DNA from 3 places in the Isoalcanivorax indicus genome. Region 1 is predicted to be linked to each of the others. Evidence: predicted binding sites of a transcription regulator. Region 1 holds the regulator's gene; each other region holds the start of a gene.

Evidence for each region. The regulator sigma-54, encoded in region 1, starts transcription at its own class of promoters, with help from an activator protein. The targets are predictions, from matches to a motif close to TGGCACNNNNNTTGCTNT.
Region 2: the regulator sigma-54 is predicted to act here: its motif matches at 848-865, upstream of DKW65_RS12755 (putative urea ABC transporter substrate-binding protein).
Region 3: the regulator sigma-54 is predicted to act here: its motif matches at 1,183-1,200, upstream of glnA (glutamate--ammonia ligase).

The regions. Positions count from the first base shown of each region.
Region 1 is NZ_QGMP01000001.1:2,468,619-2,470,817, forward strand. It holds gene DKW65_RS11160 (RNA polymerase factor sigma-54) at 121-1,584, shown strand; gene hpf (ribosome hibernation-promoting factor, HPF/YfiA family) at 1,654-1,953, shown strand; gene ptsN (PTS IIA-like nitrogen regulatory protein PtsN) at 1,970-2,199, shown strand, end outside.
Region 2 is NZ_QGMP01000002.1:186,474-188,672, reverse strand. It holds gene DKW65_RS12760 (hydroxymethylglutaryl-CoA lyase) at 1-638, opposite strand, end outside; guanidine-I (ykkC/yxkD leader) riboswitch at 917-1,016, shown strand; gene DKW65_RS12755 (putative urea ABC transporter substrate-binding protein) at 1,078-2,133, shown strand; gene DKW65_RS12750 (ABC transporter permease) at 2,139-2,199, shown strand, end outside.
Region 3 is NZ_QGMP01000003.1:75,539-77,737, reverse strand. It holds gene glnA (glutamate--ammonia ligase) at 1-1,102, opposite strand, end outside; gene DKW65_RS13805 (sulfurtransferase TusA family protein) at 1,313-1,537, opposite strand; gene DKW65_RS13800 (tRNA (5-methylaminomethyl-2-thiouridylate)-methyltransferase) at 1,541-2,199, opposite strand, start outside.

The sequences.
Region 1 (2,199 bases):
CCGTATGAATTCAAGAATGGGCACGAAAATTGCTGGTTGCTATCCTTGGACCCTGTTGACGTGAAGATCAGTTAACCGCCCTGCCGGTTATTGCGACACGTTCGGGGGACACACCATCAGATGAAACCAGGTCTGCAGATACAGATCGGTCAGCACCTGACCATGACACCACAACTGCAGCAGGCCATCCGCCTGCTGCAGTTGTCGACGCTCGACCTGCGCCTGGAGATCCAGGAAGCCATCGAAGCCAACCCCTTGCTGGAGCTGGACGAAGAGGACTACGCCAGCGACAGCCTGAGCGATACGGCGGGCGAGGAACCCCTGGAACCCGGTGAAGTGACGGGCAACGATGACGCCGTGGTGGACGACTACGACAGCGGCGTCGATACCGACTGGGAGGACCCCTTCACCGAGGCCCCGAGCGCGGGCGCCCCCGAGGACGACCTGGAAGCCTGGGAGCAGCGTACCGCCGCCAGCGCCAGCCTCGACGAACACCTGCTGTGGCAACTCAACCTGACGCCCATGGGCGACGCCGACCGCGTCATCGCCTACGCGATCATTGAAAGCCTTGATGATCGCGGCTACCTGACCTGCTCCCTCACGGATATCGCTGAAGCCGCGCGGCGCAGCCTGCCCTCAGGCATCGAGACGCCGTGGCCGGAAGAGGACGAGGTCCTGGCCGTGCTGCATCGCCTGCAGCACTTCGACCCTCCTGGCGTGGCCGCCCGCGACCTGGCCGAGTGCCTGGCCATCCAGCTGCGCCTGCTGCCTGACGAGACCCCCTGGCGTGACGCCGCCCTGCGCCTGACCCAGCACCTGCCGCTGCTGGAGAGCCGCGACTACGCCCAGCTGCGCCGTCTGGTGGCGGTCACCGAGACTGAACTGGTGGAGGTGATCCGTCTGCTGCGCAGCCTCAACCCGCACCCCGGCGACAGCATCGTGGAACAGGCCGAGACCTATACCGTGCCGGACGTGATCGTGCGGCGGCAGGGGCGGCGCTGGCGTGTCGAGCTGAACGGCGATGCCCTGCCCAAGGTACGGCTGAACGCGGGTTACGCCGCCATGGCGGGCAGCAAGCAGTTGCGTGACGATGACAACAGCTACCTGCGCAATCAGCTGCAGGAGGCTCGCTGGTTCCTGAAGAGCCTGCAAAGCCGCAATGAGACGCTGCTCAAGGTCGCCACCCGCATCGTCGAGGTCCAGCAGGACTTCTTCGAGTACGGCGAGGAGGCCATGAAACCGCTGGTCCTGGCGGATATCGCCAGCGCCGTGGAGATGCACGAGTCCACCATTTCCCGGGTCACCAGCCAGAAATTCATGTTCACGCCCCGGGGCATGTTCGAGCTGAAATTTTTCTTCTCAAGTCATGTGGGCACCGAAGGCGGAGGTGAATGTTCAAGCACCGCCATTCGTGCCATCATAAAGAAGCTGATCGCCGCCGAGAGCCCGAAAAAACCATTGAGCGACAGCCGGCTGGCCAGCCTGCTCAATGAACAGGGCATTCAGGTGGCGCGACGCACTGTCGCCAAGTACAGAGAGGCGATGCGTATACCGGCATCCAGCGAGCGCAAGCGGCTGGTCTGACCCACGCAGGGCCCGGCTGGCACCGATCGCGGGATAGGCGGTCAACTGAAGCAGGTACAGGAGTCAGCCATGCAGATCAACATCAGCGGTCACCACCTGGATATCACCGATGCCCTGCGCGAGTACATCAATGAGAAATTCACCCGGCTTGAACGGCATTTTGATCACATTACGAGTGTTCAGGTGATCCTGTCGCCGGAACCGAAGACGCACAAGGCGGAATCCACCATTCGGGTGGCCGGCGGTGAGGTCTTCGCCACTGCCGAGGCTGGCGACATGTACGCTGCCATCGACATGCTGACTGACAAGCTCGACCGACAGATCCTCAAGCACAAGGAAAAGTCGGTCAATCGTAACCACGGACACTGAGATCTGAGTACCCATCATGCGCGTACGGGAACTGCTGACACCGGAGCGAACCCACTACCACCTGCAGGGCGTGAGCAAGAAGCGTCTGCTCGACCAGGTGGCGGAACTGGCCACACGGGATAGTCCCGGTTTGAGCGAACAGGAAGTCTTTGACGCCCTGATTGCGCGTGAACGCCTGGGCAGTACCGGCATCGGGGAAGGCATCGCCATTCCCCATTGCCGGCTGGCCTCATGCAGCAAACCCCT
Region 2 (2,199 bases), on a different contig from region 1:
GCCAGGCCCCGGGTGTCGTGCAAATGCACATAGAAGCGGTCGGCGCCGTATTGCTGGATCAACGGCGCCATGATCTGCTTCATCTGGGCCGGGGTGCCGCCGCCGATGGTGTCGGCAATGGCGATTTCGTCACTGCCCGCGTCGATCATGCGTTCGGTCAGGCGCAACGTCACGTCCACAGGGGTCAGGCCGTCGTAGGGGCAGGCAAACGCCCCGGAGATATAGGTGCGGGTCGCCACGCCGTCGCGGCGCGCGGCCGCGATGATCGTCTCGCAGCTGGCGATGGCTTGTTCCAGCGTCATGTTCAGATTGCGCTGGTTGAAGGAATCCGTTGTCGACAACACCAGCCCCACCGTCGGGTAGCCCTTGTCGCGCGCCATCTCATAGCCGCGCAGATTCGGTACCAGCGCCGTGTAATGCAGATCATCGCGCTGCGGCAGCCGGTCTGTCAGGGCGGCGGCGTCGGCCATCTGCGGCACGGCCTTCGGATGCACAAAACTGACCGGCTCCAGATAGCGTACCCCGGCGGCGACCAGCGCCTCGGCCATGCGCGCCTTGTCATCGGTGCTGACATGCTTCGGCTGGTTCTGCAGGCCGTCGCGCAGGCCCACTTCGTTGATGATGATCTGGTCGCTCATGGTGTGCTCGTTACCGGTTGGGTATTGTCGCTGCGGGCCGCCCCTGGCGAGAGTGGCGTCTGGCGATCAAGTCTGCCACCGCCGGGCAGGCTTTGCATCCGGTGTGCTGCCCTGACGCGGTGCGTTATCCGCACCACCATGGCGCAGCCGGGCGCCCTCCAGCTTCGCCGGGGCGCTGGCAATCGCCTTGAATCAGTGACTTGGCAGGCTGGCACCGTCCTTGCAGGTGATCTTCATCGAGGAGTCAGAGGACGTAGCGCCTCACCCCGACAATTTGGCAAATGGACAGCTAGGGTTCCGGTCAGCGTCAGCTGATGCCTGGTCCGAGAGCGGTCGACCTTATTCAAGGTTACACGGCGGGATAAAAGCCCGGGAGGTCAATCACTGGCACATGTCAGCTGATTCCTCACCGACGATCCTGGTAACCCGGAGGTAGACCATGAAGCGCTCTGTCACAGCATGTTGCCTGTTCCTGCTCAGTCTCACCCTGTTCCCCGGCTCCGCGCTGGCCCGTACCCAGTTCAGTGTCTGCTGGTCGATTTACGTCGGCTGGATGCCCTGGGGCTATGGCGATGACGCCGGCATCATCAAGAAATGGGCGGACAAGTACGACATCGAGATCGACGTCGTGCAGATCAACGACTACATCGAATCCATCAATCAATACACCGCCGGCCGCTATGACGGCTGCACCATGACGAACATGGACGCCCTGACGATTCCGGCGGCCAGTGGCAAGGACTCCACCGCTCTGATCGTCGGCGACTTCTCGGATGGCAACGACGGCGTGGTGCTCAAGGGCTCCAGCACGCTGGCGGACATCAAGGGCAAGCGCGTCAATCTGGTCGAGTTGTCGGTATCGCATTACATGCTGGCACGCGGCCTGGAAACGGTGGGAATGACCGAGCGGGATATCACCGTGGTGAACACCTCCGATGCCGATCTGGTGTCCGTGTTTGCGACACCGCGGGTACAGGCGGTGGCCACCTGGAGCCCACTGCTGAGCACCATCCTGGACATGCCCAACGCGAACCTGGTGTTCGATTCCTCGAAGATTCCCGGTGAGATCATCGACCTGATGGTGGTCGATACGCAGGTGCTGAAAGACTACCCGGCGTTTGGCAAGGCGCTGACCGGCGCCTGGTACGAGATCATGGCGCGCATGCAGGGCGATGATGACGCGGCGCGCAATGCTCGCGACATGATGGCCGAGGCGTCCGGGACGGATCGCGCCGGTTATGAGGCGCAACTGAACAGCACGCGCATGTTCTATGCCGCTGCGGACGCCGTTGATTTCACCCTGAGTGACGATCTGCTCAGCACCATGGAGCGGGTCGCGGAATTCTCGTTCAACCATGGCCTGCTGGGTGACGGCGCTCCGAGCGCTGGTTTTGTCGGCATTGAAACGCCCGCCGGGGTGTTCGGCAACGCTGGCAATATCCGTCTGCGTTTTGATCCGGCCTTCATGAAAATGGCGGCCGACGGCGAGCTGTAACGACGATGAAAAAGCTCATCAACCGCCAACCCTCGAAGCTGACCGCTGTACTGCTGGGGCTGTTGC
Region 3 (2,199 bases), on a different contig from region 1:
ACGGGTTGGCAGACGGGTCCGGGAAGCGGGTCTCGATACGACGCGCTTTCGGGCTGCTGACCCATGGAATCCGGATCGATGCCGAACGGTTACGGGCCGAGTAGGCCAGCATGACCGGTGCTTCGAAGCCCGGCACCAGACGCTTGTACGAGTTGGTGGACGCATTGGTCAGGGCGTTCAGCGCACGCGCGTGCTTGATGATACCGCCGATGTAGAACAGCGCGGTTTCAGACAGGCCACCGTAGAGGTCACCGGCAAACAGGTTCTTGCCGTCCTTGCTCAGGGACTGGTGCACGTGCATACCGGAACCGTTGTCACCGATCAGCGGCTTCGGCATGAAGGTCGCGGTCTTGCCGTAGGCATGGGCCACGTTGTGGATGCAGTACTTCAGGATCTGTACTTCGTCCGCCTTCTTGGTCAGGGTGTTGGCACCCACGCCGATTTCGCACTGGCCTGCTGTGCCCACTTCGTGGTGGTGCACTTCGATAACCAGACCCATCTGCTCCATGGCCGCACACATGGCCGCACGCAGGTCGTGCAGGCTGTCTACCGGCGGCACCGGGAAGTAGCCGCCCTTCACGCCGGGACGGTGACCGATGTTGTTGCGCTCGAAGTCGTCAGCCGACACCCAGGCCGCTTCTTCGGAGTAGATTTCGTACATGGCGCCCTGCATGTCGGACTTCCATTTTACGGAATCGAACACGAAGAATTCCGGCTCCGGCCCGAACAGGGCGGAATCCGCAATCCCGGTGGACTTGAGGTATTCCTCAGCACGCATGGCGATGGAACGCGGGTCGCGCTCGTAGCCCTGCATGGTGGTGGGCTCAACGATGTTGCAACGCAGGTTCAGCGTGGACACATCAGTGAACGGGTCGATCACCGCAGTGTCGTCATCCGGCTGCAGGATCATGTCGGACTCATTGATGCCTTTCCAGCCGGCAATGGAGGAGCCGTCGAACATCTTGCCGTCGGTGAAGAAGTCGTCGTCGATTTCGCTGGCCGGGATGGACACGTGCTGCTCTTTACCACGGCTGTCGGTAAAGCGCATATCGACCCACTTTACGTCGTTCTCTTTGATCAGTTTTAAAGTCTTTGCAGACATGATGAAGCGTCCTCCTGGAGCAGCAAGAAATGGGTTTGTCCGGCCCGGGGGTTGCACCGAACCGGGTCTTGCCCGTTTGTGGAGCAAAATGCGTGCCACATTCTGAGACATGGCGGAGCAGCACGAATGCTAGGCTCCTGCGACGGCCTGCGGCAGAGAATGCACCATTATAGTGCACAATGACGCAGGAGTGCGCAATTGTGGTGCAAGTCAGGGTCTGGCCACCCGGAGCCGCACAAAGATAACCCCTTCGCGCTCCCCGGTTTCCAGCACCGTGTGCCCATTGATCCGGCACCATGCCGGCACATCATTCAGCACACCGGGGTCTGTGGCAAGCACCTCAAGACATTCACCGTCCGCCAGCGTCTTCACCCGGTCCTGGGTACGGATCACCGGCAACGGACACAGCAGTCGGCGAGCATCAAGCTGTTCCATGATTCACCCCAGATACCAGTCGCGCGGCACGTCATCGGCCGCCATGGGAGGCACCTGCAGATCACGGGTCACGCCATCACGCTGACGCCAGGTCACGGTGACCCGATCGGCCTCCCGCCCCTGAGAGAAGCGCGCCACCAGCGCGGCCGCGAACTCGGCCTCGGCCTGGTCCGCGAAGTGACCGTCCACCAGGGTCAGCGGCCCCCCATGACTGGAGGTCTCAAGGCTGTCAAAGACATGCCGGTAGCCGCGCAGGAACTGGCTTTCGCCTTCCTCGCGACTGATGATCAACTTGAAGTGCGGGCGCGGGCGCAGATGGCGGCCCACCTTGAGCAGCATGATGTCGTCCAGCTCGTAATCACGCTCTCCGCGCGCGCGCCACAGATCGCCCAGCTTCTTCGCATAGGATTCATCCGTCAGGAAGCAGCAGCCCCCGGCGGGCTGGGCGAACTCCTCCAGCCCGAAGTCGCGGGCCAGCTCGATCTGCGGTGTCCGGTTGCGCCCACTGAAGCCATACAGTTTGCTGCGATCCACCCAACCTTCCCGCTCGGGCAGGGTTTCGTCCAGGTTCCTGGCCGACAGCGGCCTGAGCAACCGGTCCTCGGCGCCGGACTCGCGCGCAATCACCGGCATGGTCCACTTGCGCTGCGACTTGGGCCGCT